DNA from 3 places in the Streptomyces sp. NPDC087300 genome. Region 3 is predicted to be linked to each of the others. Evidence: riboswitches for the same ligand, from Rfam matches in the RefSeq annotation. Region 3 holds a riboswitch; each other region holds the start of a gene.

Region 1 (9,675 bases), on a different contig from region 3:
AGCTCCTCACACCGGAGTTCTCCGAGCGGATGAAGCACCCCACGGGAGGCCTCAAGGAGGCGCTGGAGGCGAACGACGGCGCCTGTGCGTGGAAGCCGCGGGTGCCGGTGCGGCTCTACGCGGCGCGCGGCGACACCGACGTACCCATCGGCAACGCCCGCAGCTGCGCGGCCGGCCTCGCGGCGCACGGGGCGCGGGTGCCGGTCCTCGATCAGGGCGCGGTGCCGCACACGGAGTCGGTGACCAGGGCGACGCCGAAGATCGCGCGGTGGTTCGCCACGCGCTGAGGGGACCGGGACGGCTGAGGGGGCCGGGACGTACGAAAGAGGCGGCAACCCCGCACGGGGGTTGCCGCCTCTCTCAGTGGCGGTTCGCGGCGGCTCAGTACCAGCCGTTGGCCTGCCAGAAGTTCCAGGCGCCGACGGGGCTGCCGTAGCGGGAGTTCATGTAGTCAAGGCCCCACTTGATCTGGGTGGCCGGGTTGGTCTTCCAGTCCGAGCCCGCGGAGGCCATCTTCGAGCCGGGCAGCGCCTGGACCAGGCCGTACGCGCCGGAGGAGGAGTTCGTCGCGGTGTGGTTCCAGCCGCTCTCGTGGGCCACGATGTTGCTGAACGCCTGGTACTGCGCGGCGTCCGGGATCAGCTGCTTGGCGACCGCCTGGGCGGAGGCGGGAGCGGCGGCGGGGGCGGCGGCCGGGACAGCGGCCTTCGCGGTGGTCGGGGTGGCTGCCTGGGCCGGGGCCGCGGCGAAGACCATGCCGGTGGCGGCTGCGGCGACGAGGCCGCCGGTGATGGCCTTCTTCGGGGAAGCGATGCGGCGGATGAGCGAGGCGGGCACGGAGGACCTTCCGGTGGGGGACGGGGCTGTCGCCGTGCACGCCGGTGGAACGTGGGGGACGTGCGTCGGCGCCGAGCCCGGGTGAGGGCGTCGGCGCCGTGCGACTCCTCCAGAGAAGCAGGGCTGTTACCTCGCCGCAATGACCCCATTTACTAGTGGAAGTCGCACCCGCGCCGAATGTCCGTAGTGTGATGTGGCTCTCAATGCCCAGGTCAGCGCGGTGATTGACGCATGTACGTCAAAGGGTGCGTGCTACGAGCCCCCTTCGTAGAGGACCTAAGTCCTGTGGGCCGCCTCACGGCTCAGGGACCCCGAAGTAACGGAACGCGCAGGCGCACCTACGGCTTGGGAGCCTCGAATGTGACCGGCGCCTCGAACGCGGCGCGGCGCGTGGCCCGGCGCAGCGCCTTCAGGACGGCGGGCCCCAGCGCGAGGCTCAGCAGCACCGTGACGACGGCGCGCGGCAGGTCCCAGCCGAGCGAGGTCGCCAGGCAGTACGCGATGAAACGGCCCAGGTTGTCGGCGAGCGGGTCGCCCGGCACGAAGGAGACGCCGGTGGCGAGCCCGCCGAGGTAGGGCCAGCCCTGGAGGTTCATGACCGTGCCGTACAGGACGGAGGAGACCGCCCCGTACGCCGCGAGCAGCCACAGTTCGCTCCGGCCGCGGAGGGTGTCGGGGCCCGGCAGCAGCCCCGCGCCCATGCAGACCCAGCCCATCGACAGCATCTGGAAGGGCATCCACGGGCCGACGCCGCCGGTCAGCAGCGCCGAGGCGAACATCGACACCGCGCCGAGGACGAAGCCGAAGCCGGGGCCGAGCACCCGGCCGCTCAGCACCATCAGGAAGAACATCGGCTCGATGCCCGCCGTGCCCGCGCCGAGCGGCCGCAGCGCGGCGCCCGCCGCGGCGAGGACCCCGAGCATCGCGATGGCCTTGGCGTCGAGGCCGACGTCCGCGATGGTCGCCACCACCACGGCGAGCAGCAGCGGCAGCAGCGCGGCGAACAGCCACGGCGCGTCCTGCGCGTGCTCGCTGAGGCCGGAATCCGTACCGGCGAGCAGCGGCCAGCCGAAGGCGACCACGCCCACGGCGCTGACCAGGGCGAGCGCGGCGACCGAGCGGCGGCCCAGGCGGATGGGGCGGGCCTGCGCCTGGGCCGTGGGCGCGGCCGTCACGACGGGTCCTGTCCGGGCGAGGGCGCGTCCAGTGCCCGGCGCACCTGCGTCACGGTCAGCCACTCCTGCGGCGCGAGGATCTTGGTGACCTGGGGCGCGAAGGACGGCGAGGAGACCACGATCTCCGGGGTCGGCCCGTCCGCGACGACCTCGCCGTCCGCGAGGATCACCACGCGGTGGGCGATCTCGGCGGCCAGCTCCACGTCGTGCGTGGCGAGCACGATCGCGTGGCCCTCGGCGGCCAGGCCGCCCAGGATGTGGGCGAGCCGGGCCTTGGCCGCGTAGTCGAGGCCGCGGGTCGGCTCGTCGAGCAGGAGCAGGGGCGGGCGCGCGGTCAGGACGATCGCCAGGGCGAGCGCCAGGCGCTGGCCCTCGGAGAGGTCCCGGGGGTGCGTGTCGTCCGCGATGCCCGGCAGCAGCTCGCTGACCAGGGCGCGGCAGGCCCCGGGCGGCGCGTCGGCGTCACCGTCGGCCGCCGCGCACTCGGCGCCGACGGTGTCCGCGTACAGGAGGTCGCGCGGCTCCTGCGGGACCAGGCCGACGTGCCGGATCAGTCGGCGCGGCGCCGTACGGTGCGGGACCGCGCCACCGACGCGGACGGTGCCCGAGGTGGGTTCGAGGAGGCCGACGAGGGTGGCGAGGAGCGTGGACTTGCCCGCGCCGTTGCGCCCCATCAGGGCGACGGTCTCGCCGGCGGTGACGGCGAGGTCCACCCGCCGCAACGCCTCGACCCGCCCGCGCCGGACGGCGAGCCGCTCGACGTCGGCGGCCGCTTCGTACGTCGGCGCGGGCGCCCGGCCCCTGCGCAGGCGTGGCCAGCGGCCCGGGGTGCGTTCCGGGGCCGGTACGAGGGCGGGTTCGGTGTGCGGCTTCGCCTGGGCGAGGCGGGTGCGGAGGGCGCCTGCCCTGCGGCGGGCGTCGCGCACGGTGAGCGGGAGCGGGGACCAGTCCGCGAGCCTGCCGAGGGCGACCACCGGCGGGTAGACGGGGGAGCGGGCCATCAGCGCGGCGGGGTCGCCGAGCACCGGCGGTTCGCCGGGGGCCGCGAGCAGCAGCACCTGGTCCGCGTACTGCACGACGCGCTCCAGGCGGTGCTCGGCCATCAGGACCGTGGTGCCGAGGTCGTGGACGAGGCGCTGGAGCACCGCGAGCACCTCTTCGGCGGCGGCCGGGTCGAGCGCGGACGTCGGCTCGTCGAGGACGAGGACCCGGGGGTGCGGGGTGAGCACCGAGCCGATCGCGACGCGCTGCTGCTGGCCGCCGGAGAGCGTCGCGATGGGCCGGTCGCGCAGATCGGCGAGGCCGAGCAGGTCCAGCGTCTCCTCGACCCTGCGGCGCATCACGTCGGGGGCGAGCCCGAGCGACTCCATGCCGTACGCGAGTTCGTCCTCGACGGTGTCCGTCACGAAGTGCGAGAGAGGGTCCTGGCCCACCGTGCCGACGACGTCGGCGAGTTCGCGCGGCTTGTGCGTGCGGGTGTCGCGGCCCGCCACCGTCACCCGGCCGCGCAGGGTGCCGCCCGTGAAGTGCGGCACGAGCCCGCTGACCGTGCCGAGCAGCGTCGACTTGCCGACCCCCGAGGGGCCCACGAGCAGCACCAACTCGCCCTCGGGGACGGTGAGATCGACCCCACGGACGGTGGGCCCCGCGGTTCCCTCGTACGTCACCGAGACGTCCTCGAAGCGGATCATGACGTCTCCTTGGAGGCCGGGGAAGCGGAATCGGCGGGCACCGGCGCGACGAACGCGGGCAGCAGCCCGATCAGCACCGCCGCCGCGGGCCACAGCGGCAGCGCGGGCGCGACGAGCGGCACGACACCGGGCTGGAGGGCGGCCACGCCGTACGAGGATGCGGTGATCATCAGCCCCGCGACGGCGATCCCGGAACCGGCGACGGCCCAGGCCCGTGGGCCCCACCGGTCGGGCCGGTAGCGGGTGCGCACGGCCCTGCGGCCGCCGAGCCTGAGCCCGCCGAGCGCGGCGAGCAGCCCGGCGGCCAGGACGGGCAGGCCGTACGCGGCGCCCTGCGCGGTCAGCAGTCCGTACGTCCCGACGCACACGCCCATGAGTCCGCCGAGCGTCAGGACGGCGGTGGCCCTGCGCACCCCGGCGGGCACGGCGGCGCTGCGGCCGAAGCCGCGCGCGTCCATCGCGGCGGCCAGTGCCACCGAGCGTTCGAGGGCGCCTTCGAGGACGGGCAGGCCCACCTGGAGGAGCCCCCTGATTCCTCTGTCGGGGCGCCCGCGCAGTCGGCGCGCGGCCCGCAGCCGCTGTACGTCGGTGATCAGGTTGGGCGCGAACGTCATCGCCACCACGACGGCGACCCCGGCCTCGTAGAGCGCGCCCGGCAGCGACTTGAGCAGCCGCGCCGGGCTGGCCAGCGCGTTCGCGGCGCCGACGCAGATCAGCAGGCCCGCGAGCCTGATGCCGTCGTACAGCGCGAAGAGCAGCCCCTCGGCCGTGACCCGGCCGCCGATCCGGACGCCCTTGGCCCAGTCGGGCAGCGGCACCTCGGGCAGCGTGAAGAGGGTGTGTGTGCCGGGGATCGGCGAGCCGAGCACGATCGCGAAGACGAGCCTGATCCCGATCACGACCAGGCCGAGCTTCACGAAGGCGCCGTACGACTTCGCCCACGGAGCGGACGTACGCCGCGCCGCCACCACATAGCCCGCGACGCCGATCAGCAGGCCGATCAGGAGCGGATTGGTGGTGCGCGAGGCGGCCGTGCCGAGGCCGAGCGCCCAGATCCACCAGGCGCCCGGGTGCAGGGCGTTGCTCCGGTGCGCCTCGGGGGCGAGGCGCCACCCGAGGGCGGTGGGCGTGCGGCTGCCGTGGTCCGTCATCGTGCTGTCCGGGCCCGCGTCAGCCGCGACGGCGGCGGGCCTGCCACAGCGCGGCACCGCCCAGCACCACGACGGCGGCGATCCCGGCGATCAGACCGACCGAGGGGCCGCCGTCGCCCCCCTTGTCACCGTCGGCCTGACCTGCCTGGTCCTTCTTCGACGTGCCGTCGCCGGAGACCTGGTCGCCGCAGCCCGACTTCGGGTAGCCGGAGATGGCGCAGAGCAGGGCGTTGCTGTCGTAGCGCAGCGGCTTGGCGACCGCGGCGAGGGCCTCGGCGCTGGTGGCGTCCTCGGCGACCTGCGCGCAGGCCGTGCGCGCGGCGGGCGGCCGCTCGCCCTTGGGCGCGTCCTCGGCCAGGCCGAAGTCGATGACCAGGGCGACCCGCTTGCGGCCGTCCTTGGCGGGCCTGTCGGCGCAGATGTCCTCGAAGCCGGCCGCGCCGCGCGGCTTCGCCGAGTCCTTGGTGTCCTCGGAGACCGAGAAGCGGAAGCCTTGTACGTCGCCGTCGTCGGGCTTCGCGGTACCCGGGCCCTGGGTGGCGTAGGTCCAGCTGTCGCCGGAACGCTCCCAGAACGACCAGTAGCGGTAGCCGGCGGCCTGGGCGGGCGCGGCGGCGAGGACGCCGAGGGTGCAGAGCAGCGTGGCGAGGAACGCCACGACCGCCCGGTGCCCGCGCCGCGCACGGCCCGCGGTCACGGCTGCTTCTTCTTGCGGTTGCCGCTGTAGAGGAAGCCGATGCCGATGCCGGCGACCATGCCGACGCCGATGATCCACCAGACGCTGACGCCGCCGCCGTCGTCCTTCTTCTCCTCGTCCGAGTCGGCGGACGGGGACTTCGACGCGGTCTCCGGCGCCGGGCCCGTGGCGTTCAGCTGCTTGACGAGGTCGGCGCCGCCGAAGTCACGGGCGTCCATCCCGGCCGCGTTGGCGGCGAAGACCAGCTGCGAGTAGGCGGCGGGACCGGACTGCTTGGCCCAGTCCGCGGAGTTCTTCGAGAGCCACTCGGCGGACTTCTTCGCCTGGTCCTTCTCACCTGCGGCGGCGAGCGCGAGCACCGCGTCGGCGGTGTTGCCGAAGTCGGGCTGGTCGTCGGCGCCCGGCATCGAGGACATCAGGTGGTCGTCGGTCTTGCCGAGGGTGTCGAGGAGATAGCCGACGCCGTTGCTCGCGGCCTGCGTCACGTTCTCGGGCTTCGCGCACTTGGGGTTCGTGGGCTGGCCCTTCTTGGGCTGCGACACCACGAGACCCTTGCCGAGGCCGCCCAGCACACCGGCGGCGGTGGCGTCGGCGTTCGGCGAGAGCTTGCCGGACTTGGGGTCGGCGAGACCGAAGGCGCCGCCGTCCTTGCCGCAGTCCATGGCGAGCTCGGGCAGCGCGTCGTAGGCGGACTTGCCGTCCTTGGACTTCACGTCCGCGGGGTTCTCACCCGCCGAGACGAGGGCGCCGATCACGATGCCGGTGGAGTTGGCGTCGGTGGGCAGGCCCGGGTTGTAGCCCCAGCCCCCGTCCGTGTTCTGTACGGACTTCAGCCACTCGACGCTCTTGCCGACCGTCTTCTTCTCGCCGCCGAGCGCGGCGAGCGCCTGCACGGCGGCCGCGGTGGAGTTGCTGTCGACCATGGTCTTGGAGTCGCACGGCGCGCTCGCGTCCGCGCGGTAGGCCGCGTAACCGCCGCTCGCGCACTGCTGCCCGGTCAGCCAGTCGACGGCCTTCGCGGCGGGCTTGACGCCCTCCGTGTGCTGGGCGAGCAGGGCGTACGACTGCCGGAAGACGCCGTCGAACTTGGGGTCGCTCTTGCCGTAGAGGCCCGAGGGGAGCGCGGTGGAGGGCGACGGCTTCGCGTCGTCCGCGAAAGCGGCCGGTGCGGCGGCGGAGCCGAACACGGCTACGGCGGCGGCCAGGACCGCTGCGCTGTGGCGAACGTTCATGATGCGGCGGGTTGCCTCTCCCTGCGGGGAGCGGGGCGGCACGGACCGTTGCGAGCACGGCTTCCGGGCGGCTCCGGCTCCGTATACCTCGACGGTGCCGCTCATCGGGGGGTCCGATGAAGCGAGCCGGTCACGTTCCGCACCGGGCATTCCGGCTCTCCGCCAAGGCGGTCATACGGCTGCGGGTCAGCGCCGGATTCGCACCGGCTTCCCCCTGTACGGGCGTGAGGACGACTCGCCCACTCTACCGGCCCGTACGGGGCGGGGCCGGGCGGCGGGGGCGGCGCACCGGCCGCCCCGGGGTGTCACACCGCCACGTAGGTGACCGGGTCGCCGCCGGGCACGACCTCGGCGCGGCCCAGCTTCACCAGGCGCCGCACATGGGCCTCCGCTTCCGACACCGCGATGTTGCGCGAGCCGTAGGGGATGTCGGCCCAGGGCCGGTTCCACTCCATCCGCTCGGCGAGCTGCCAGGCGGTGCGGGGTTCGGCGAGCAGGGCGTGCAGTCCGGTCAGGCGCTCCTCGTGGTGGGCGATGAGCGCGCCGACGCGGGCGGGGGCGTCGGTGAAGGCGTGCTGGTGGGCGGGGAGGATCTCGGCCGGGTCGAGGCGGGCGACCCGCTCCAGGGAGTCGAGGTAGTCGCCGAGGGGATCGGTGACCGTGGCGTCGTCGGGGTCCTCGTACAGGCCGATGTGCGGGCTGATGCCGGGCAGCAGGTGGTCGCCGGAGAAGAGGCGGCCGTTGCCCCGCAGCCGGGCGGGGTGGTCCTCCTCCAGGTGCAGGCAGACGTGGCCGGGGGTGTGGCCAGGGGTCCAGATCGCGCGCAGCCTGCGGCCCGCGAGGTCGAGGAGCTCGCCGGGGGCGATGTCGCGGTCGGGCAGCGCGGGGTCGAGTCCCGGCAGTTTCCTGGGGCGGCCCTCCTCGGCGGCGCGGACCAGCGGGGCGACGTGCTCGGCGGGCGCGCCGGCCGCCGTCAGCTTGGCGGCCATGTAGGCGTACCAGCGGCCGGGCGGGTTGGCGCGGGTGCGGCGCACCACGGAGGCGTCGGCCGCGTGCATCGCGATCCACGCGCCCGATGCGTCGCGGACCTTCGCGGACAGACCGTGGTGGTCGGGGTGGTGGTGGGTGATGACCACGCCGTGCACGTCCCCGACGGCGACGCCGCACCGGGCGAGTCCCGCGGTCAGGGTGTCCCAGGACGTGGGGTCGTCCCAGCCGGTGTCGACGAGGACCGGGCCGCGGTCGGTCGCCAGGAGGTGGACGAGGGTGAAGCCGAGGGGGTTGTCGGGGATCGGGACCTTGATGCTCCAGACGCCGCCGCCGTGCTCGATCACCGGCGGGTCGGTCACCTGCGGGGTCATGGGGCCTCGTCTCTGTCGCCGGGTGCCGCGTCTCTCGTCGCCGGGTGCCGCCACTATAACTAGAACTAGTTTCAATGGTCGCCCAAGTCGACCGAATCGGCGGCCGGTTGCGCGTCCGGTCCGTGGACTCCTCCAACTAGAACTGGTATCAGTTCTGAAACGGTGTCAGAAAGCGCTCCGCAGGAGGCAGTCAGCCATGACCGAGCTCGTGGAACACGGACAGCTGTTCATCGGCGGGGAGTTGGTGGACCCGCTCGGCAAGGGCGTCATCGACGTCGTCTCCCCGCACACCGGAAAGGTCTTCGCCCGCGTGCCGCACGCGGCCCCCGCCGACGTGGACCGCGCCGTCGCCACCGCCCGCCGGGCGTTCGACGACGGGCCCTGGCCGCGCATGACCCTGGACGAACGGATCGCGGTCGTCACCCGGATCAAGGACGGGATCGCCGTACGCCACGAGGAGATCGCCCGGGTCATCAGCACGGAGAACGGCACCCCGTACACCTCCAGCGTGATGGTGCAGGCGCTCGCCGCGATGATGGCGTGGGACGCGGCCCTCACCGTCGCCCGCGACTTCACCTACGAGGAGGCGCGCGACGGAGTCCTCGGCAAACTGCTCGTGCGGCGCCAGCCGGTGGGCGTGGTCGCCGCCGTCGTGCCCTGGAACGTCCCGCAGTTCACCGCCGCCGCCAAGCTCGCCCCCGCGCTGCTCGCGGGCTGCCCGGTGATCCTCAAGACCTCGCCGGAGGCGCCCCTCGACGCCTACATCCTCGCCGAGATAGCCGCCGACGCCGGGCTGCCGCCTGGCGTGCTCTCCGTCATCTCCGCGGACCGCGAGGTCAGCGAGTACCTCGTCGCGCACCCCGGCGTCGACAAGATCTCCTTCACCGGATCCGTCGGCGCGGGCAAGCGCGTCATGGAGGTCGCGGCCCGCAACCTCACCCGCGTCACCCTCGAACTCGGCGGCAAGTCCGCCGCGATCGTGCTGCCCGACGCCGACGCGGCGACCGCCGTCGCGGGCATCGCGCCCTTCGCCTGGATGATCAACGGCCAGGCGTGCGTGGCCCAGACCCGTATCCTCGTGCCGCGCACCCGCTACGACGAGTTCGCCGAGGCGTTCGCCGCCGCAGCGTCAGGCCTCAAGGTCGGCGATCCGCTCGACCCCGCCACCGAACTCGGCCCGCTCGTCGCCGAACGGCAGCAGCGGCGCTCCCTCGACTACATCCGCATCGGCCAGGAGGAGGGCGCCAAGATCCTCGCGGGCGGCGGCCGCCCCGCCGGGCTCGACCAGGGCTGGTACGTCGAGCCGACGCTCTTCGGCGGCGTCGACAACTCCATGCGCATCGCCCGCGAGGAGATCTTCGGCCCGGTCATCTGCCTGCTGCCGTACGGCGAACAGGACGAGGCCGTGCGGATCGCCAACGACTCCGACTACGGGCTCAGCGGCAGCGTCTGGACGGCCGACGTCGAACGCGGCATCGACGTCGCACGGCAGGTGCGCACCGGGACGTACTCCGTGAACACCTTCAGCCTC
Region 2 (9,675 bases), on a different contig from region 3:
GGAGCGGCCTCAGTCGTACGGGCGCAGTTCCGGCGGGAAGCCGGTCCAGCGCAATTCCGCGGGCAGGTGCCGCATGTCGTTCTGGAAGAGCAGCGCGGCGGGCCTGCCGGGGGCGTAACGGATGGCGGTCAGGGCCGCGTTGGCGTGGTGGAGGCCGAGCCAGCGGCACGGCGGGGCGTCGAGGGCGGCCCTGACGAGCCAGGCGATCAGGAAGTTGTGGGTGACGACCAGTTCGTGGACGGGCTCGCCGCCGGGCACGGGACCGGTGAACAGGTCCAGGGCCCGCCGGGCGAGCGCGGGCCCCTCCTCGCGCTCGCGGGCGGGGAACCCGGCGAGGCGCTCCAGTGTCTCGTCGGCACTCTCCGGCGGCAGTTCGGCGCGCGTCGGCAGATACGGCAGGTAGTCCCCGGCGGGCTCACTGCGGTGCGCGGGGACGCCGTCGAGTTGCTCGCCGATCAGCCGGGCGGTCTCCTCGGCGCGGGGGAGCGGGCCGTGGTGGATCGCCGTGAGGGGGACGCCGCGCAGCCGTTCGCCGGTGAGGACGGCCTGGCGTCGGCCGGCGTCGGTCAGACCGCTCTCGTCCGGCGTGGCCTCGCCGTGCCGGACGAGGTAGAGGTGGCGGGTGGCGGAAGCGGTCATGCGGGGTGTCTCTCCCTCTGGAGCGATGCGGCCTGACGGAACGTGGCCTGACGGAGTGCGGCCTGGCGGAGTGCGAAGGAACGCGTGCGGTGCGGAGAGGGACGCCCCGTGTTCCCCGCCGGTTCCCCCGCCCGACCTGTACGTACAGTGGCGGAGCAGCACGAGCAGAGGAGAGCGCGACATGACCGCAAGCGAACCGACCTCCGCCGTCCTCGGCGGCCTCGACGCCGTCAAGGACGACCTCGCCGATCTGTACCGCGATCTGCACGCCCACCCGGAGCTGTCCTTCGAGGAGCACCGCACCGCCGCCGAGATCGCCCGCCGCGCCGCGTCGTACGGCTGCGAGGTCACGCCGGGCGTCGGCCGCACGGGTGTGGTGGCCGTCCTGGAGAACGGCGCGGGCCCCACCGTCCTGCTCCGCGCCGACATCGACGCGCTCCCGGTGACCGAGCGCACCGGACTGCCGTACGCCTCCCGCACCGAGGGCGTGATGCACGCCTGCGGCCACGACATGCATGCCACGTGCCTGCTCGGCGCGCTGCGGCTGCTGGCCGGCGCGCGGACTCAGTGGTCGGGGCGGGTCCTCGGTGTCTTCCAGCCCGCCGAGGAGACCGCGGGCGGCGCGCAGGGGATGCTCGCCGACGGTCTCTACAAGCGGTTCGGCACCCCGGACGTGGTGCTCGGCCAGCACGTCGCGCCGATGCCCGCGGGGATGATCGGCGCGCACGCGGGCCCGGCGTTCGCGGCGGCGGACGCGCTGCGGGTGCGGATGTTCGGCAAGGGCGGGCACGGCTCGCGCCCCGAGACGACGATCGACCCGGTGGTGATGGCCGCGTCGACCGTGCTGCGGTTGCAGACGATCGTGTCCCGGGAGATCGCGGGCGGTGAGACGGCCGTGGTGACCGTCGGTTCGATCCACGCGGGCACGACGGACAACGTCATCCCGGACGAGGCCGAGCTGCGGATCAACATCCGTTCCTACACGCCCCAGACGCGGGACAGGGTCGTCGCCGCCGTCGAGCGGATCGTCAAGGGCGAGGCGGCCACCGCGGGCGCCGAACGCGAGCCGGAGATCACGGAGATCGACTCCTTCCCCGTCCTCGACAACGACGCCGCCGCCGTCGAGCGGACCATGGCGGCGATCGGCGATGTCATCGGACCCGGCCTGATCATGGACCCGGGCCCGGTCACCGGCAGCGAGGACGTCGGATACTTCGCCACCGCCACGGACCCCGAAATCCCGCTCTGCTACTGGCTGTTCGGCGGCGCGGACCCGGCCGAGGTGATCGCCGCGCAGAAGGCGGGCACCTTCGAGCGGGACATTCCCTCCAACCACTCGCCGTTCTTCGCGCCGCTGATCGAGCCGACCCTGACCACCGGGGTCACGGCCCTGACGACGGCCGCGCTGGCCTGGCTCGGCGGCCGCCCTTCGTAGCAGGCCGGCCGCCGGGGAGGACCGGGTCTCAGCCCTTGTCCTCCAGGTCGCCCTCGGTCTCCAGGTAGGCCTGGCGGAGCGCTTCGAGCACCGCCGGGTCCGGCTTGGCCCACATGCCGCGCGACTCCGCCTCCAGGAGGCGTTCGGCGATGCCGTGCAGGGCCCAGGGGTTGTTCTCCTGGAGGAACTGACGGTTCGTCGGGTCCAGGACGTACGTCTCCGTGAGCTTGTCGTACATCCAGTCCGCGACCACGCCGGTCGTCGCGTCGTACCCGAACAAGTAGTCCACGGTGGCGGCGAGTTCGAAGGCGCCCTTGTAGCCGTGGCGGCGCATCGCCTCGATCCACTTGGGGTTCACCACGCGGGCGCGGAAGACGCGGGACGTCTCCTCGACCAGGGTGCGGGTGCGGACCGTCTCGGGCCGCGTCGAGTCGCCGATGTACGCCTCGGGCGCGGTGCCCTTGAGCGCGCGGACCGTGGCGACCATGCCGCCGTGGTACTGGAAGTAGTCGTCGGAGTCCGCGATGTCGTGCTCGCGGGTGTCGGTGTTCTTGGCGGCGACCGCGATGCGCTTGTAGGCCGTCTCCATCTCGTCGCGCGCCGCGCGGCCTTCGAGACCGCGGCCGTACGCGTAGCCGCCCCACACCGTGTACACCTCGGCGAGGTCGGCGTCGGTGCGCCAGTCGCGGGAGTCGATGAGCTGGAGCAGACCCGCGCCGTAGGTGCCGGGACGCGAGCCGAAGATGCGGGTGGTGGCGCGCCGTTCGTCACCGTGCTCGGCGAGGTCGGCCTGCGTGTGGGCGCGCACGTGGTTCTGCTCGGCGGGCTCGTCGAGGGACGCGGCGAGCCGGACCGCGTCGTCGAGCAGCCCGATGGTGTGCGGGAACGCGTCGCGGAAGAAGCCGGAGATGCGCAGCGTCACATCGATGCGCGGGCGGCCCAACTCCGCGTACTCGATGGCCTCCAGGCCCGTGACGCGGCGCGACGCGTCGTCCCAGACGGGGCGCACGCCGAGCAGCGCGAGCGCCTCGGCGACGTCGTCGCCCGCGGTGCGCATGGCGCTGGTGCCCCACAGGGAGAGGCCCACGGAGGTGGGGTACGCGCCGTTGTCGGACTTGTACCGCTCGATCAGCGAGTCGGCCAGGGCCTGGCCCGTCTCCCACGCGAGGCGGGAGGGGACGGCCTTGGGGTCGACCGAGTAGAAGTTGCGCCCGGTCGGCAGGACGTTGACGAGGCCGCGCAGCGGGGAGCCGCTGGGGCCTGCGGGGACGAAGCCGCCGTTCAGGGCGTGCACCGCGTGGTCGAGCTCGTCGGTGGTCGCGGCGAGGCGCGGGACCACCTCGCGGGCTGCGAACTCCAGGATGGCGGCGACCTGTTCGCCCTGGTCGGTGGGGACGGCGGACAGGTCCCAGTCCGCGTCGTCCATCGCCTGGACCAGGGCGCGGGCCTTGTCCTCCGCCTCGTCGGCGCTCACGCGCGTGGCGGCCGACTCGTCCAGGCCGAGGGCTTCGCGCAGACCGGGCAGGGCCGTCGTGCCGCCCCAGATCTGGCGGGCGCGCAGCACCGCGAGGACGAGGTTGACGCGGTCGGCGCCCGCGGGCGCGCTGCCCAGGACGTGCAGTCCGTCGCGGATCTGCATGTCCTTGATCTCGCAGAGCCAGCCGTCGACGTGCAGCAGGAAGTCGTCGAAGCCGTCGTCCCCGGGGCGCTCCTCCAGACCGAGGTCGTGGTCGAGCTTCGCGGCCTGGATCAGCGTCCAGATCTGGGCGCGGATCGCGGGCAGCTTGGCCGGGTCCATGGAGCTGATCTGGGCGTACTCGTCCAGGAGTTGCTCCAGGCGCGCGATGTCGCCGTAGGAGTCGGCGCGGGCCATCGGCGGCACCAGGTGGTCGATGAGCGTGGCGTGCACGCGGCGCTTGGCCTGGGTGCCCTCGCCCGGGTCGTTGACCAGGAAGGGGTAGATAAGCGGCAGATCGCCGAGCGCGGCGTCGGGACCGCAGGCGGCCGACAGGCCCGCGTTCTTGCCCGGCAGCCACTCCAGGTTGCCGTGCTTGCCGAGGTGGATCATCGCGTCGGCGCCGAAACCGCCGTCCGTCGCGGACGCGGCGATCCAGCGGTACGCCGCCAAGTAGTGGTGCGAGGGCGGCAGATCGGGGTCGTGGTAGATCGCGATCGGGTTCTCGCCGAAGCCGCGCGGCGGCTGGATGAGGATCAGCAGGTTGCCGCGGCGCAGGGCGGCCAGCACGATGTCGCCCTCGGGGTCGCCGCCGTTGCCCACCCGGGACTTGTCGAGGAACATCTCGCCCGGCGGCGGACCCCAGTGCCGCTCGACCGACTCGCGCAGCTCGGCGGGGAGCGTCGCGTACCAGCGCTTGTAGTCGGCGGCCGGGATGCGGACCGGGTTGGCGGCCAGCTGCTCCTCGGTGAGCCACTCCTGGTCGTGCCCGCCCGCGTCGATCAGCGCGCGGATCAGCTCGTCGCCGTCGCCGGACACGAGACCGGGGATCTCTTCGGTGGCCCCGAAGTCGTAGCCCTCGCCGATGAGCCTGCGCAGCAGCGCGACGGCGGACGCGGGGGTGTCCAGACCCACCGCGTTGCCGATCCGGGAGTGCTTGGTCGGGTAGGCGGAGAGCACCAGGGCGAGGCGCTTGTCGGCGGCCGGGATGTGCTTCAGACGGGCGTGCCGTACGGCGATTCCGGCGACCCGGGCCGCGCGCTCGGCGTCGGCCACATAGGCCGGGAGCCCGTCCTCGTCGATCTCCTTGAACGAGAACGGCACGGTGATCAGGCGGCCGTCGAACTCCGGCACCGCGATCTGGCTCGCGGCGTCCAGCGGCGACACGCCCTCGTCGTTCTCCTCCCAGGCCGCGCGGGACCCGGTCAGGCAGAGCGCCTGGAGGATCGGCACGTCGAGGCCGGTGAGCGCGCCCGCGTCCCAGGACTCGTCGTCACCGCCCGCCGACGCCTCCGCGGGCTTGGTGCCGCCCGCGGCGAGCACGGTGGTCACGATGGTGTCGGCGGCGCGCAGCTCCTCGATGAGCTCCGGCTCGGGGGCGCGCAGCGAGGCCACGTACAGCGGCAGCGGGCGGGCGCCCGCGTCTTCGATGGCGCCGCACAGGGCGTCCACGAACGCGGTGTTGCCGCTCATGTGGTGGGCGCGGTAGTAGAGCACCGCGACGGTCGGGCCCTCGACGGCGCGGGCGGTGCGCTCGAGCGGGCCCCAGGAGGGGGCGGGCGCGGGCGGCTCGAAGCCGTGGCCCGTGAGCAGCACGGTGTCGGAGAGGAAGCGGGCCAGCTGCTCCAGGTTGGCTGGGCCGCCGTGCGCCAGGTAGGCGTGGGCCTCCGCGGCGATGCCGACCGGCACGGTGGAGGAGGCCATCAGCTGGGCGTCGGGGGCCTGTTCACCGGTGAGCACGACGACGGGCAGGCCGCTCGCGGTCAGCTGGTCGAGGCCGTCCTGCCAGGCGCGGACACCGCCGAGGAGGCGTACGACGACGAGGTCGGCGCCGTCCAGGAGCGCGGGAAGCTCGGCCAGGTCGAGGCGCGATGGGTTGGCGAACCGGTAGTCGACGGGACCCCCCGCAGCACGGGCGCTGAGCAGGTCGGTGTCGGAGGTCGACAGCAGCAGAAGCATGCGGGCGCAGGCCTTCCTCGGGGTGTCCGCGCCCCGGGTGGTCGTGTTGGACGGCAGGAGTTCCTGGCTCACCCCACGTCGGTGGGGCTCACAGTGGCGGGACCGCGCCGGATTCGCACCGGGCTTCCTCCATCGGGTCCTGGTGGACCCACGCCGTCGCTGGCGTCGACGGACCTGGCGGTCCGCCGCCTGCATAGTAAGTCCTGCCCAGGTCGCGGTGGGCGGCCACCTGCCAGGACGGCCGGTATCGGGAGGCGCCCCGCCGGATCCGCGTGGGTATGCTCGCCGCCATGCCGCCCACCCGAGCAACCTCCACACAACAGGGCGAATCCCTCATACGCGACCGGGGCGACGCCTGCCCCGGAGCCCTCCGCCTGCACCGCGCCGACGACGGCGGCCTGGCCCGACTCCGGCTGCCCGGCGGCCTCTTGACGTCCCGTCAGGTCGACGTCCTGGCCACCGCCGCCGAGCGGCTCGCGGACGGTCACCTCAGCATCACCTCACGCGGCAACGTCGAGCTGCGCGGCCTCGGCGAGACCTGCGGCGGCGCACTCTCGGCGCTCCTCTCGGACGCGGGCCTGCTCCCCTCCGAACGGCACGAGCGCGTCCGCAACGTGGTGGCGTCGCCGCTGGCCGGAATCGACGGACTCGGCCACGCCGACGTGCAGTTGTGGGCCCGTGAGCTGGACGGACTCCTCTGCGCCGAGGAGTGGACCGCGGAGCTCTCCGGCCGCTTCCTGTTCGCCGCCGACGACGGGCGCGGGGACGTGGCGGGGCTCGGCGCCGATGTGACCTTGATCGCAGAATCGGCGGGCACGGCGCTGCTTCGGCTCGGCGCCGCCACGTTCCGGGTGCCGGGCGCCGAGGCTCCCCGTGCCGCGCTGGCCGCGGCCGGGGCGTTCCGCACGGCCGCGCTGGCGGCGGGCAACGGCGCCTGGCGGGTGGCCGAGCTGCCGGCCGGGCGGGCCGTCGAGGTGGCGCGGGCGCTGGCGGACGCGGGCGTTCCTGCGACGGCGGCCGCGGCCCCGGCACCGGTCGCGGGGACGACGGTTCAGGGCCCGCCGCCTCCCGGCGTCCTCGGCGGTGCCGTGCTGGTCACGGCCCCGCTGGGACGGGTGAGCGCGGCCCAGCTGCGCGCGCTGCTGCCCGCGCCCGGCGACGAGGTACGGGTCACGCCCTGGCGCGGATTCGTCGTGCCCGGGTTCACCGACGAGGCCGCGCGGGAGCGCCTTCGGGTCCTCGCCGACGCCGGGTTCGTGACCGAGCCCGCGTCGCCCTGGCTCGGCGTCGGCGCCTGCACCGGGCGGCCCGGCTGCGCCAAGTCGCTCGCCGACGTCCGCGCGGACGCCGTGCCCGGCCGCGCCGGACTCCCCGTCCACTGGTCGGGCTGCGAGCGCCGGTGCGGGCATCCGCACGGCGACTGGGTGGACGTCCTCGCCACGGCGGACGGCCGCTACGAGGTGACCCTGCGCACCGGCGGCTCGGTCGTGCCCGTGGCGGGCGCCACCGTGACGGAGGCGGTCACCACCGCCCGTACGCCCCCGCACCCGACCTGACCACGCACATGACGACGCCCCACGACCACGACGACCACGACGGCCGGAACGGCCACGAGATGAGCGAGAGCACAGTGTTCGACTACGAGAAGGACGGCGCGGCGATCTACCGCGAGTCCTTTGCCACCATCCGCGCGGAGGCGGACCTCGCGGGCCTGCCCGCCGACGTCAGCCAGGTCGCGGTGCGGATGATCCACGCCTGCGGGATGGTCGACCTCGTGCGCGACCTCGCCTTCAGCCCCCGGGTGGTGGCCGACGCCCGCGCGGCGCTGCGCGGCGGCGCGCCGATCCTCTGCGACGCGAACATGGTCGCGAGCGGCGTCACGCGCAAGCGGCTGCCCGCGGACAACGAGGTCATCTGCACGCTCGCCGACCCGTCCGTGCCGGACCTCGCGGCGCGCCTCGGCACCACCCGCAGCGCCGCCGCGCTCGAACTCTGGCGCGACCGCCTGGAGGGCTCCGTCGTCGCCATCGGCAACGCGCCCACCGCGCTCTTCCGCCTCCTGGAGATGATCGAGGAGGGCGCCCCGCGCCCGGCCGCCGTGCTCGGCATCCCGGTCGGCTTCGTCGGCGCCGCCGAGTCCAAGGACGCGCTGGCCGGACACGCGTCGGGGATCGAGTACCTGGTCGTACGGGGACGGCGCGGCGGCAGCGCGATGGCCGCGGCGGCGATCAACGCGATTGCGAGCGAGGCGGAGTGAACACCGAAACCACCCAAGACGCCCTGCGGGGACGGCTCTACGGCGTCGGCCTCGGGCCCGGCGACCCGTCGCTGATGACGCTGCGCGCCGTCGAGGTCATCGCCGCCGCCGACGTGGTCGCCTACCACTCGGCACGGCACGGCCGCTCCATCGCCCGCTCGATCGCGGCCGCGCACATCCGCGCCGACCACATCGAGGAGGCGCTGGTCTACCCCGTCACCACGGAGGGCACGGACCACCCCGGCGGCTACCGGGGCGCGCTCGACGACTTCTACGAGGCGGCGGCGGCCCGGCTCGCCGCACACCTCGACGCGGGCCGCACGGTCGCCGTGCTCGCCGAGGGCGACCCGCTCTTCTACGGCTCCTACCAGCACATGCACAAGCGCCTGGCCGACCGCTACCCGACCGAGGTGATCCCCGGCGTGACCTCGGTCAGCGCGGCGGCCGCCCGGCTCGGTGAGCCCCTGGTGGAGGCCGAGGAGGTCCTCACGATCCTGCCGGGCACGCTCCCCGAGGAGGAACTCGCGGCGCGCCTCGCGGCGACGGACTCGGCGGTCGTGATGAAGCTCGGCCGCACCTTCGGCAAGGTGCGCGGCGCCCTGGAGCGCACGGGCCGGCTCGACGAGGCACGGTACGTCGAGCGCGCCACCATGGCGGGCGAGCGCACAGGGCGGCTGGCCGACGTGGACCCGGAGTCCGTGCCGTACTTCTCGGTGGCGGTGCTGCCGAGCAGGGTGGCCCCGCTGACCGGCGGGCCCGCCGCGCGCAGCGCCCCGGAGGACCGCGGCGAGACGGGCGACGTGGTCGTCGTCGGCACCGGACCCGCGGGCCCGCTGTGGCTGACCCCCGAGACGCGCGGCGCGCTCGCGGACGCCGACGACCTGGTCGGCTACACCACCTACCTGGACCGGGTGCCGCACCGCCCCGGCCAGCGGCGGCACGGCTCCGACAACCGCGTCGAGTCCGAACGCGCCGCGTTCGCCCTGGAGCTGGCGCAGCGCGGGCGGCGCGTCGCGGTCGTCTCCGGCGGCGACCCCGGCGTCTTCGCGATGGCCACGGCCGTCCTGGAGGTCGCCTCGCGACAGGAGTACGCGGACGTCCCCGTGCGGGTGCTCCCCGGGGTGACCGCGGCCAACGCGGCGGCCGCCCGCGCGGGCGCCCCGCTCGGCCACGACTACGCCACGCTCTCCCTCTCCGACCGGCTCAAGCCCTGGGAGGTCATCGCGGAGCGGCTCGCGGCGGCGGCTTCGGCGGATCTGGTCCTCGCCCTCTACAACCCCGGCTCGCGCAGCCGCACTTGGCAGGTCGGCAAGGCGAGGGAGCTGCTCCTCGGCCACCGGGCGCCGGACACCCCCGTCGTTCTCGCCCGTGACGTCGGCGGGCCCGAGGAGAGCATCCGCATCGTCCGCCTGGCCGATCTGGACCCCGCCGACGTCGACATGCGCACGCTGCTCATCGTCGGCTCCTCCCAGACGGTGGTTACGCGGCGGCGCGGGGGCGGGGAACAGGTCGTCTGGACGCCGCGGCGCTATCCGGAGGGCTGAGGGTCTGGGCGTACGGCTGTCCCTGCGGGCACGTGGGGGCTGGCCGCGCGGTTCCCCGCGCCCCCTTACGGGGCACCCCCGCGCCGCTCAGGGGCACGGGGTGCCTGCTTCTAGGTGCGCGGGGAACCGCGCGACCAGCCACGAACAACCCGCACCTATCCACGCA
Region 3 (9,675 bases):
ATGCCGAGCGACGAGGGCGACGGCGAGCACCTGGACCCGCACGACCACAGCGAGCCCGGACACCCGGGCCCGCTCGGCCACCGCAGCCCCGGAGCGGTCTGGGTGCCCGAGCGCGAGTGCGGCATCGCGGCGCCCGCCGCCCTGGTGCGCGGCCTGCTCGACGGCTGGGTGGCGGACAGCCCGGACTCCCGCGACTGGCGGGACCTCGAAGAGGTCTGCTGAGCGGACGGCGGGCCGGCGGGGAGCTTCGCGGACCCGAGGAGGTCCCCGGCCACTTCGCCGTAGGCTGTACCGGCACAAACTCGTGAGGGCTTCAAGGAAGGCGTACGGCGGACATGGCGCAGGACACTGAGCAGCAGACCTCCGGCGGGGTGCTCCCCGTCGACGACGAGGGCTTCGTCATCGACACGGAGGACTGCGAGGAGCGCGAGACGGCCTTCCGTGAGCGCGGCACCTCCCGGCCGATCACGGTCGTCGGCAATCCGGTCCTGCACAAGGAGTGCAAGGACGTCACCGCCTTCGACGCCGACCTCGCGAAGCTCATCGACGACATGTTCGCGAGCCAGCGCGTCGCGCAGGGCGTGGGCCTCGCCGCCAATCAGGTCGGCGTCGACCTGAAGGTGTTCGTCTACGACTGCATGGACGACGAGGGCGTGCGCCACGTCGGCGTGGTCTGCAACCCGGTCCTCCAGGACCTGCCCGCGGAGAAGCGCAGCCTGGACGACTCGGGCGAGGGCTGCCTCTCCGTGCCGACCGCGTACGCCCCGCTGGCCCGGCCCGACTACGCCGAGGTGAGCGGCCAGGACGAGCAGGGCAACCCGATCAAGGTGCGCGGTACGGGCTACTTCGCACGCTGCCTCCAGCACGAGACGGACCACCTGTACGGCTACCTGTACATCGACAGGCTGTCCAAGCGGGAGCGCAAGGACGCGCTGCGGCAGATGGAAGAGGGCACGCCGCGCTACCCCGTGGTGCCGAATGACTGACGTGCGCGACGCCTGAGAGGCGTGGGCACCGCGTGACACGAGCGGCCCCTGGTCGGGAACTACTCCCTGACCAGGGGCCGTTGCCGTGAGCCGATCGGATGTGCGAGCAAAACCGGCTGTCAGTGATCCATATTCAGTCACGTAAGGGGAGGTTCTCGGCACTGGGGGGTAGTGAATGGCGCAAATCTGTTCCCTGAACGGTCAGTTGTGGTGCTGAATGGAAAGCGCGGGGATACGCAACGGCGCGCGCCCGGCACGGCGGGAGGGGCGTGGGTCCACAGGCGGCTGAAAGGGGTTTGTTCGTGCCTGCATATTCCGGGAGCACTTCACAGACACAGCCACACACACAGACGGTATCCGTCCCACCGGCGCTGGCCGTTCCGGTGATCGAGGCGGAGTTTCCTCGCCGTCTGCATCCGTATTGGCCAAAGCTTCAGGAGAAGTCCAGGACCTGGCTCCGCGAAATGCGGCTCATGCCTCCGGACAAGGTCGAGCGGTACGCGGACAGCCTGTGCTACACCGACCTGGTGGCGGGCTACTACATTGGCGCGCCGGACGAGTTGCTCAGCGCGATAGCCGACCTCAGCAGCTGGTTCTTCGCATGGGACGACCGGCACGACAGGGACTCGGTGCACGGCAGGGCGGCACAGTGGCGGTGGCTGTGCCGGGGCCTGCACGCGACCCTCCACGAACCGCGGCAGTACCTGCACCACAGGGACCCGTTGGTCGCGGGGTTCGCGGACTGCGTCCTGCGGCTCTACTCGTTCCTCGGTCCCAGCTGGAACGCCAGGTTCGCCCGGCACTTCCACCCGGTGATCGAGGCGTACGACCAGGAGTTCAGGAACCGGCGCACCGGCACGGTGCCCACGGTCGAGGCGTACGTCGAGCTGCGCCGCCTCACGTTCGCGCACTGGGCGTGGATCGACCTGCTCGAACCCACCGCGCGGTACGAGCTGCCGCGCCCCGTGCGCAAACACCCCGCATACCGGCGGGCGGCACTCGCGACCCAGGATTTCTCGGCCTGGTACAACGACCTGTGCTCACTGCCGAAAGAACTCGCGGGAGACGAACTGCACAATCTCGGTATCAGTCTCATCCACCACGAGAAGATGACGCTGGAAGAGGCGGTCGCGGAGGTCCACAGGCGCGTCACCCGATGCGTCACGGAATTCATCGCGGCCGAGGAAGAAGTCCACGTATTCGCCGCGAAGTTGGTGGAGGGAACCACGGAGGGAAGGGAACTCGCGGACGCGGTGGAATCGTGCGTCTTCAATATGCGGAACTGGTTCTCCTCCGTTTATTGGTTCCACCACGAATCCGGCCGCTATCGCGTGGACAGCTGGGACGACCGGTCCATACCCCCCTACGTCACGGAAAGCACCGTGGCGGAAAACGAACTGGTAGGTGAGGAATGAGCGTCGAATCCGCGATACCCGCCCCCGCCGCGTCAGGACCGGGCCCGCTGCGCACCCCGCCGCTCGTCGGCGGGGGAGCGCCCTTGCTGGGCCACGCCTGGAACCTGGTGCGTGACCCGCTCGGATTCCTCGCCGCGCTGCGCGACCACGGGGATCTCGTACGGATCAGGCTGGGACCCAAAACGGCGTACGCGGTGTGCGATCCGGAACTCGTCGGCGCCATGCTGAAGAACCCCGAGTACATCGTCGGCGGCCCCCTCTGGGACACCCTGGAGGTCCTCCTCGGCAAGGGCGTGGCGACCAGCAACGGCCGGCTGCACCGGCGCCAGCGCCGCATGATGCAGCCCGCGTTCAGGCCCGAGCGGATCGCCGACTACGCCAAGGTGATGGAGGAGGAGGCGCGCGCCACGGCGGCCCGCTGGGAGCCGGGGAGCACCGTCGACGTCGGCGCGGAGATGTTCCGCACGGCGGTGCGCATCGTCTCCCGCTCGCTCCTGGAGGTCGACTCCATCGGCGAGAAGGCGGACCGCATCAGCGCGTCGCTGCACACCGTCTTCGACGGGCTCTACCGCCGGATGGTGCTCTCGGTCGGGCCGCTGTACCGCGTGCCGACCCCGGCCAACCGGCGCTTCGAGCGCGCGCTCGCCGATCTGCACGCGATCGTCGACGAGATCGTCGCCGAGCGCCGTGCGGCGGGCCCGGGACCGGACGACCTGCTCGCGGAATTGCTGCGGGCCACGGACGAATCCGGGGCGCCGATAAGCGATCAGGAGATCCACGACCACGTGGTTTCCCTGGTCGTCGCGGGAGCCGAGAATGTGGCGTCGACTCTGGCGTGGGCCTTCCATCTGCTGACCGAACACCCGGAGCAGGAAAGGCGGTTGGTTGAAGAGGTAAATTCCGTGGCGCAGGGGCGGGCGATCACATTCGCCGACCTGGGCGAGCTGCGGCACCTCCGCAATGTCGTCACGGAGGCCATGCGTATACGACCCGCGGCTTGGATATTCACCCGCAGGTCCGTGGCCGAAACCGAGCTTGGCGGCTATCGCATTCCGGCGGACGCCGACATCGTCTACAGCGTGTACGCCATGCAGCGCGACCCGCGTTCCTTCGAGCGGCACTTGGAGTTCGACCCGGACCGCTGGAATCCGGAACGCGCTTCAGAGGTCCCGGAGTTCGCGATGATGCCGTTCAGCGTCGGCAACCGAAAGTGCCCTGGCGACCACTTCAGCCTCGCTGAACTGGCCCTGATCCTGGGCACGGTGGCTCCGAAGTGGCGCCTGACGCCGGTCGACGAGACCGACACCGGCACCAGGATCGGCATCACGCTGCACCCCAAGCGGCTCGTCCTGCGGGCCGAAGCGCGCTGACCGAGCGGTGTGCCCACCCCACCCCCCGTGACGGGGCGGGCACACCGGGAGCCGGTTGCGCCAGGCTCAGAACTCGTCGTCGAAGGAGACCGAACCCTCGACCGCGACCTGGTACGCGGAGGGCCGCCGCTCGAAGAAGTTCGTCAGCTCCTGCACACCCTGCAACTCCATGAAGGAGAACGGGTTCTCCGAGCCGTAGACCGGCGCGAAGCCGAGGCGCTGAAGACGCTGGTCGGCGACGCACTGGAGGTACTCGCGCATCGAGTCGGTGTTCATGCCGGGCAGGCCATCGCCGCACAGATCGCGGGCGAACTGCAGCTCGGCCTCGACGGCCTCCTTCAGCATGTCGGTGACCTGCTGCTCGAGCGCGTCGTCGAAGAGCTCGGGCTCCTCCTTGCGGACCGTGTCCACCACGTCGAAGGCGAAGCTCATGTGCATCGTCTCGTCGCGGAACACCCAGTTGGTGCCGGTCGCGAGGCCGTGCAGCAGACCGCGGCTGCGGAACCAGTAGACGTACGCGAAGGCGCCGTAGAAGAACAGGCCCTCGATGCACGCGGCGAAGCAGATCAGGTTGAGCAGGAAGCGCCGGCGGTCGGCCTGCGTCTCCAGGCGGTCCAGCTTCTCGACCTCGTTGATCCACTTGAAGCAGAACTCGGCCTTCTCACGGATCGAGGGGATCTCCTCGACCGCGTCGAAGGCGGCGGCGCGGTCCTCCGGGTCGGGCAGGTAGGTGTCGAGCAGCGTCAGATAGAACTGGACGTGCACGGCCTCCTCGAAGAGCTGACGGCTCAGGTAGAGCCGCGCCTCGGGGGAGTTGATGTGCTTGTAGAGCGTCAGCACCAGGTTGTTGGAGACGATCGAGTCACCCGTGGCGAAGAACGCGACCAGGCGGCCGATCATGTGCTGCTCGCCCGGCGAGAGCTTGGCGAGGTCGGCGACGTCCGAGTGGAGGTCGACCTCCTCGACGGTCCAGGTGTTCTTGATCGCGTCCCGGTAGCGCTCGTAGAAGTCCGGGTAGCGCATGGGACGCAGGGTGAGTTCGAAGCCCGGGTCGAGCAGGTTCTTGGCGGAGCTGGTGGTGCTGGACATTACTGGCAGGCCTCGCAGGACTCGGGGTTTTCCAGGGAGCAGGCGATCGCGTCGGGGTCGCTCACCTGCTGGGGGACGGGGGCCGCGGCGGTGGCCTGGGAGCCGCCGGCCGCGCGGGCGATGCGCGTCGCCGGGCGCGAGCGCAGGTAGTACGTGGTCTTCAGGCCCCGCTGCCAGGCGTAGGCGTACATCGAGGAGAGCTTGCCGATGGTCGGCGTCTCCAGGAACAGGTTCAGGGACTGCGCCTGGTCCAGGAACGGGGTGCGGTCGGCCGCCATGTCGATCAGGCCGCGCTGCGGGATCTCCCACGCGGTGCGGTACAGCGCGCGGACCTCTTCGGGCACCCAGGTGAAGCCCTGCACCGAGCCGTTGGACTCGCGCAGCGCCTCACGGGTCTGCGCGTCCCACACGCCGAGCCGCTTGAGCTCCTGCACCAGGTAGGAGTTGACCTGGAGGAACTCGCCGGACAGCGTCTCGCGCTTGAAGAGGTTGGAGACCTGCGGCTCGATGCACTCGTACACGCCCGCGATGGACGCGATGGTGGCCGTCGGCGCGATCGCGAGGAGCAGCGAGTTGCGCATGCCGGTGGTGGCGATCCGCTCGCGCAGGGCCGCCCAGCGCTCGGGCCAGGTCAGCTCCACGCCGTAGTGGTCCGGGTGCAGGACGCCGCGCGCGGTGCGGGTCTTCTCCCAGGCGGGCAGCGGGCCGTTGCGCTCGGCGAGGTCCGCGGACGCCTCGTACGAAGCGAGCATGATGCGCTCGGCGATGCGGGTGGAGAGGGCCCGCGCCTCGGGCGAGTCGAACGGCATCTTCAGCTGGAAGAAGACGTCCTGGAGGCCCATCGCGCCGAGGCCCACCGGGCGCCACCTGGCGTTGGAGCGCCCGGCCTGCTCGGTCGGGTAGAAGTTGATGTCGACGACGCGGTCGAGGAAGGTGACGGCGGTGCGGACCGTCTCGTCGAGGCGCTCCCAGTCGATGTCGCCGTCGACGACGAAGGCGCCGAGGTTGACCGAGCCGAGGTTGCAGACGGCCGTCTCCCCGTCGTCCGTCACCTCCAGGATCTCCGTGCAGAGGTTGGAGGAGTGCACCGTGTGGCCGGGCTCCGCCGTCTGGTTGGCGGTGCGGTTGGCGGCGTCCTTGAAGGTCATCCAGCCGTTGCCGGTCTGCGCGAGGGTGCGCATCATGCGGCCGTACAGTTCCCGGGCCGGCATGGTCTTCTTCGCGATCCCCGCGGCCTCCGCCTTGCGGTAGGCGGCGTCGAACTCCTCGCCCCACAGGTCGACGAGCTCGGGCACGTCGGCCGGCGAGAACAGCGACCAGTCCTGGTCGGCGGCGACCCGGCGCATGAACTCGTCGGGGATCCAGTGCGCGAGGTTGAGGTTGTGCGTGCGGCGCGCGTCCTCACCCGTGTTGTCGCGCAGCTCCAGGAACTCCTCGATGTCGGAGTGCCAGGTCTCCAGGTAGACCGCGGCCGCGCCCTTGCGGCGCCCGCCCTGGTTCACCGCGGCGACCGAGGCGTCGAGGGTCTTGAGGAACGGCACGATGCCGTTGGAGTGCCCGTTGGTGCCGCGGATCAGCGAACCGCGCGAACGGATGCGCGAGTAGGAGAGGCCGATGCCGCCCGCGTGCTTGGAGAGCCGCGCGACCTGGTGGTAGCGGTCGTAGATCGAGTCGAGCTCGTCCAGCGGGGAGTCGAGGAGGTAGCAGGAGGACATCTGCGGGTGCCGGGTGCCCGAGTTGAACAGCGTCGGCGACGACGGCAGGTAGTCCAGGCGGCTCATCAGGCGGTACAGCGCGGCGACCTCGTCCAGGGCGCGGGCGCTGCCGTCTTCCGCCAGGCCGCTCGCCACGCGCAGCATGAAGTGCTGCGGGGTCTCGATGACCTGCCGGGTGATGGGGTGGCGCAGCAGGTAGCGGCTGTGCAGCGTGCGCAGGCCGAAGTAGCCGAAACGGAAGTCCGCGCCGTCCGCGAGCGCGGCGTCCACGAGCGAGTCGAGCCGGGCCGCGTGCGCGGTCACGAAGGACGCGGTGCGGTCGGCGATCAGGCCCTCGCGGTGGCCGACCGCGACGGAGTCGGTGAAGGAGTGCACGCCCTGCGTGGCCGCTTCCTCGCGGATGCCGATCGACAGGAGCCTGGCGGCGAGCTTGGAGTACGCGGGGTCCTCGGAGATGAGCCCCGCGGCCGCCTCGGTCGCCAGTTCCCGCAGCTCGGCCACGTCGGCGCGGGCCGACCTGCCGCGCAGCGCGGCGGCGGCCACCCGGCCGGGGTCGGCGTCGGGGAGGTCGGCGGTGAGGTCGGTCAGGGTCCGCAGCAGCGCGGTCCCTGGCCCGTCGGTACCCTCGGCGGTCGGCGTGGTCGTCGCTGACGCAGGTTCGGCAGGCGCGATGGTCACGTGGAGCTCTCCCTCGCTCGGCTCTGGGCCAGGGGAGGGAATGGTGCACGGGCGCACCCGGGCAGGGCGGCGTACCGCGTCCACCGGCCCACTCCACGAGGCCCGGACGGTCGGCACCCGGGCCGGACGGCTCGGGTGCGCTGCCGGCAGGTCCTCGGACTTGCGGGTACGACAAAGACGTACACATACACCGTTGCGGGACAGTTCCGGACTTGCACCGGATTCCCCTGCGACGGCAGCGAGCACGAGCATACATCTTGTGCCGGGTTTCTGAAGCAGGCCCACATCTTGTGTCGGCACCGAACGGGCGGTCGTGCGGGTGGCTCTGCGAGGAGTGTCCTAGAACGTCAACTCGTAGGTGAGCAGCGTCAGGTCCGGGATCGGCTGCCAGTCCCGCTCCGGGGTCCGTACGAAGCCGAGGCGCCCGTAGAGCCGGTGGGCGGCGTGCATCGAGGGCTGGGTGGACAGGACGAGCCCCGTGCGGCCCGCGTCCCTGGCGCGCCGCAGGCACTCCCGCACCAGCGCCTCGCCCGCGCCCCTGCCGCGCGCCGCGGCGGAGACGGCCAGCATGCGGATCTCCGCCTGGTCGTCCCGGGCGATGTCGGCCATCGGACCGCCGGACGGGACGAAGGCCACGCAGCCGAGCGGCTCCTCGTCCGCCGCGGCCACCAGGACCTGGGCCTGCGCCGCGCGCCCCGCCACGTCCCGCAGCACCGTCAGATAGGGGTCGTCGGCCCCGAGGCTCAGATGTCCGTCGGCGAGGTACGCCCCCGCGGTGAGGTCGCCCAACGCCTCGTACTCGTCGGGACGCGCGTGTCTGATCGTGATGTCCATGCGGCGAAGTGTGCAACAGGGGTACGACGACGGGCCGCCGGTTTTCCGGCGGCCCGTCGTCGTACCTGTCGAACGGTTCAGTGCCCGGCGCCCGCCGTCGCCTTCGGCAGCTCGGTGGCGACGCCGGGGTCGCCGGCGTCCGCCGTGTAGTCCCCGGGCGACGTCTCGTCGACGCCCTCGGGGGCCTTCAGCGCCTTCAGGGCGAAGGTGAGGACCACGGTCACGACCACGTTCAGGACGAACGCGGTGAGGCCGATGTAGCCGATCTCACCGATGCCGGGGATGGTGTCGGACGAGCCGCCGAAGTGCTTCTGCGTCGGCGACGCGACGCCGTACGCGGCGAGCGTGCCGTAGACCATGCCGACCGCCCAGCCCGCGAGCAGCGCCCAGCGGTGGAACCAGCGGGTGAACAGGCCGCCGACCAGCGCGGGCATCGTCTGGAGGATCCAGATGCCGCCGAGCAGCTGGAAGTTGATCGCGACGGTCTTGTCCATGCCGAGGACGAAGACCAGCGCGCCCACCTTCACCATGAGCGAGACCAGCTTGGAGACCTTGGTCTCCTGCTCGGGCGTCGCGTCGGGCTTGAGGAAGTCCTTGTAGATGTTCCGGGTGAAGAGGTTCGCCGCGGCGATCGACATGATGGCGGCGGGCACGAGCGCGCCGATGCCGATCGCGGCGAAGGCGACGCCGGTGAACCAGTCGGGGAACATCTCCTCGAAGAGCTGGGGGATCGCCAACTGCCCGTTGTCGACCTTGATCCCGGCCGCGATCGCCATGAAGCCGAGCAGCGCGAGCAGTCCCAGCATCAGCGAGTACAGCGGCAGGATCGTGGTGTTGCGGCGGATCACGTTGCGGCTCTTGGAGGAGAGCGTCGCCGTGATCGAGTGCGGATACATGAACAGCGCGAGGGCCGAGCCGAGCGCCAGCGTGGCGTAGGTCCACTGGCCCGCCTCGGCGGGCGCGAGCGCGCCGCGCGGCTTGTCGGTGGCCGGGTTGGTCTGCGCGAAGGCGTCACCGGCCTTGGCGAAGATGTCGTCGAAGCCGCCGAGCTTGATCGGGATGTAGATGATGGCGACGATGATGACGAGGTAGATCAGGCCGTCCTTCACGAACGCGATCAGCGCGGGGGCGCGCAGCCCCGAGGAGTACGTGTAGGCGGCGAGCACCGCGAAGGCGATGAGCAGCGGCAGGTCCTTGACGAACCAGTTGGTGTCGGGGCCGCCGCCGACGCCCATCACGTCCAGGACGGCCTGGATGCCGACCAGTTGGAGCGCGATGTACGGCATCGTGGCGAGGATGCCGGTGACCGCGACGGCCAGCGAGAGCCCCTTGGAGCCGAAGCGGCCGCGGACGAAGTCCGACGTGGTCACGTACCCGTGCTTGTGCGAGACCGACCACAGGCGCGGCAGGAAGGTGAAGATCAGCGGGTAGACGAGGATCGTGTACGGGACGGCGAAGAAGCCGGCCGCGCCCGCCGCGTAGATCGCCGCGGGGACGGCGACGAAGGTGTACGCCGTGTACAGGTCGCCGCCGAGCAGGAACCAGGTGACCCAGGTGCCGAACGACCGTCCGCCCAGGCCCCATTCGT

What was found. Region 3 has a riboswitch for cobalamin ahead of ACIO9J_RS08230 (ribonucleoside-diphosphate reductase subunit alpha). Riboswitches for the same ligand answer to the same signal wherever they lie in the genome.
Region 1: another riboswitch for cobalamin. It lies ahead of ACIO9J_RS18430 (prenyltransferase/squalene oxidase repeat-containing protein); the one in region 3 lies ahead of ACIO9J_RS08230 (ribonucleoside-diphosphate reductase subunit alpha).
Region 2: another riboswitch for cobalamin. It lies ahead of cobN (cobaltochelatase subunit CobN); the one in region 3 lies ahead of ACIO9J_RS08230 (ribonucleoside-diphosphate reductase subunit alpha).

What each region holds. Positions count from the first base shown of each region.
Region 1 is NZ_JBIUYI010000004.1:577,815-587,489, forward strand. Features, by position in the region: gene ACIO9J_RS18400 (alpha/beta hydrolase) at 1-287, shown strand, start outside; gene ACIO9J_RS18405 (transglycosylase SLT domain-containing protein) at 382-837, opposite strand; gene ACIO9J_RS18410 (ECF transporter S component) at 1,176-2,012, opposite strand; gene ACIO9J_RS18415 (ABC transporter ATP-binding protein) at 2,009-3,703, opposite strand; gene ACIO9J_RS18420 (energy-coupling factor transporter transmembrane component T) at 3,700-4,854, opposite strand; gene ACIO9J_RS18425 (SCO2322 family protein) at 4,874-5,551, opposite strand; gene ACIO9J_RS18430 (prenyltransferase/squalene oxidase repeat-containing protein) at 5,548-6,783, opposite strand; cobalamin riboswitch at 6,907-7,031, opposite strand; gene ACIO9J_RS18435 (MBL fold metallo-hydrolase) at 7,089-8,144, opposite strand; gene ACIO9J_RS18440 (aldehyde dehydrogenase) at 8,341-9,675, shown strand, end outside.
Region 2 is NZ_JBIUYI010000010.1:295,488-305,162, forward strand. Features, by position in the region: gene ACIO9J_RS35745 (histidine phosphatase family protein) at 10-639, opposite strand; gene ACIO9J_RS35750 (amidohydrolase) at 821-2,074, shown strand; gene cobN (cobaltochelatase subunit CobN) at 2,103-5,708, opposite strand; cobalamin riboswitch at 5,743-5,881, opposite strand; gene ACIO9J_RS35760 (cobalamin biosynthesis protein CobG) at 5,987-7,264, shown strand; gene ACIO9J_RS35765 (precorrin-8X methylmutase) at 7,339-7,965, shown strand; gene ACIO9J_RS35770 (precorrin-2 C(20)-methyltransferase) at 7,989-9,509, shown strand; gene ACIO9J_RS35775 (cobalt-precorrin-6A reductase) at 9,665-9,675, opposite strand, start outside.
Region 3 is NZ_JBIUYI010000002.1:578,087-587,761, forward strand. Features, by position in the region: gene ACIO9J_RS08205 (tetratricopeptide repeat protein) at 1-222, shown strand, start outside; gene def (peptide deformylase) at 336-986, shown strand; gene cyc1 (epi-isozizaene synthase) at 1,289-2,401, shown strand; gene ACIO9J_RS08220 (cytochrome P450) at 2,398-3,771, shown strand; gene ACIO9J_RS08225 (ribonucleotide-diphosphate reductase subunit beta) at 3,838-4,860, opposite strand; gene ACIO9J_RS08230 (ribonucleoside-diphosphate reductase subunit alpha) at 4,860-7,253, opposite strand; cobalamin riboswitch at 7,381-7,512, opposite strand; gene ACIO9J_RS08235 (GNAT family N-acetyltransferase) at 7,593-8,087, opposite strand; gene mctP (monocarboxylate uptake permease MctP) at 8,165-9,675, opposite strand, start outside.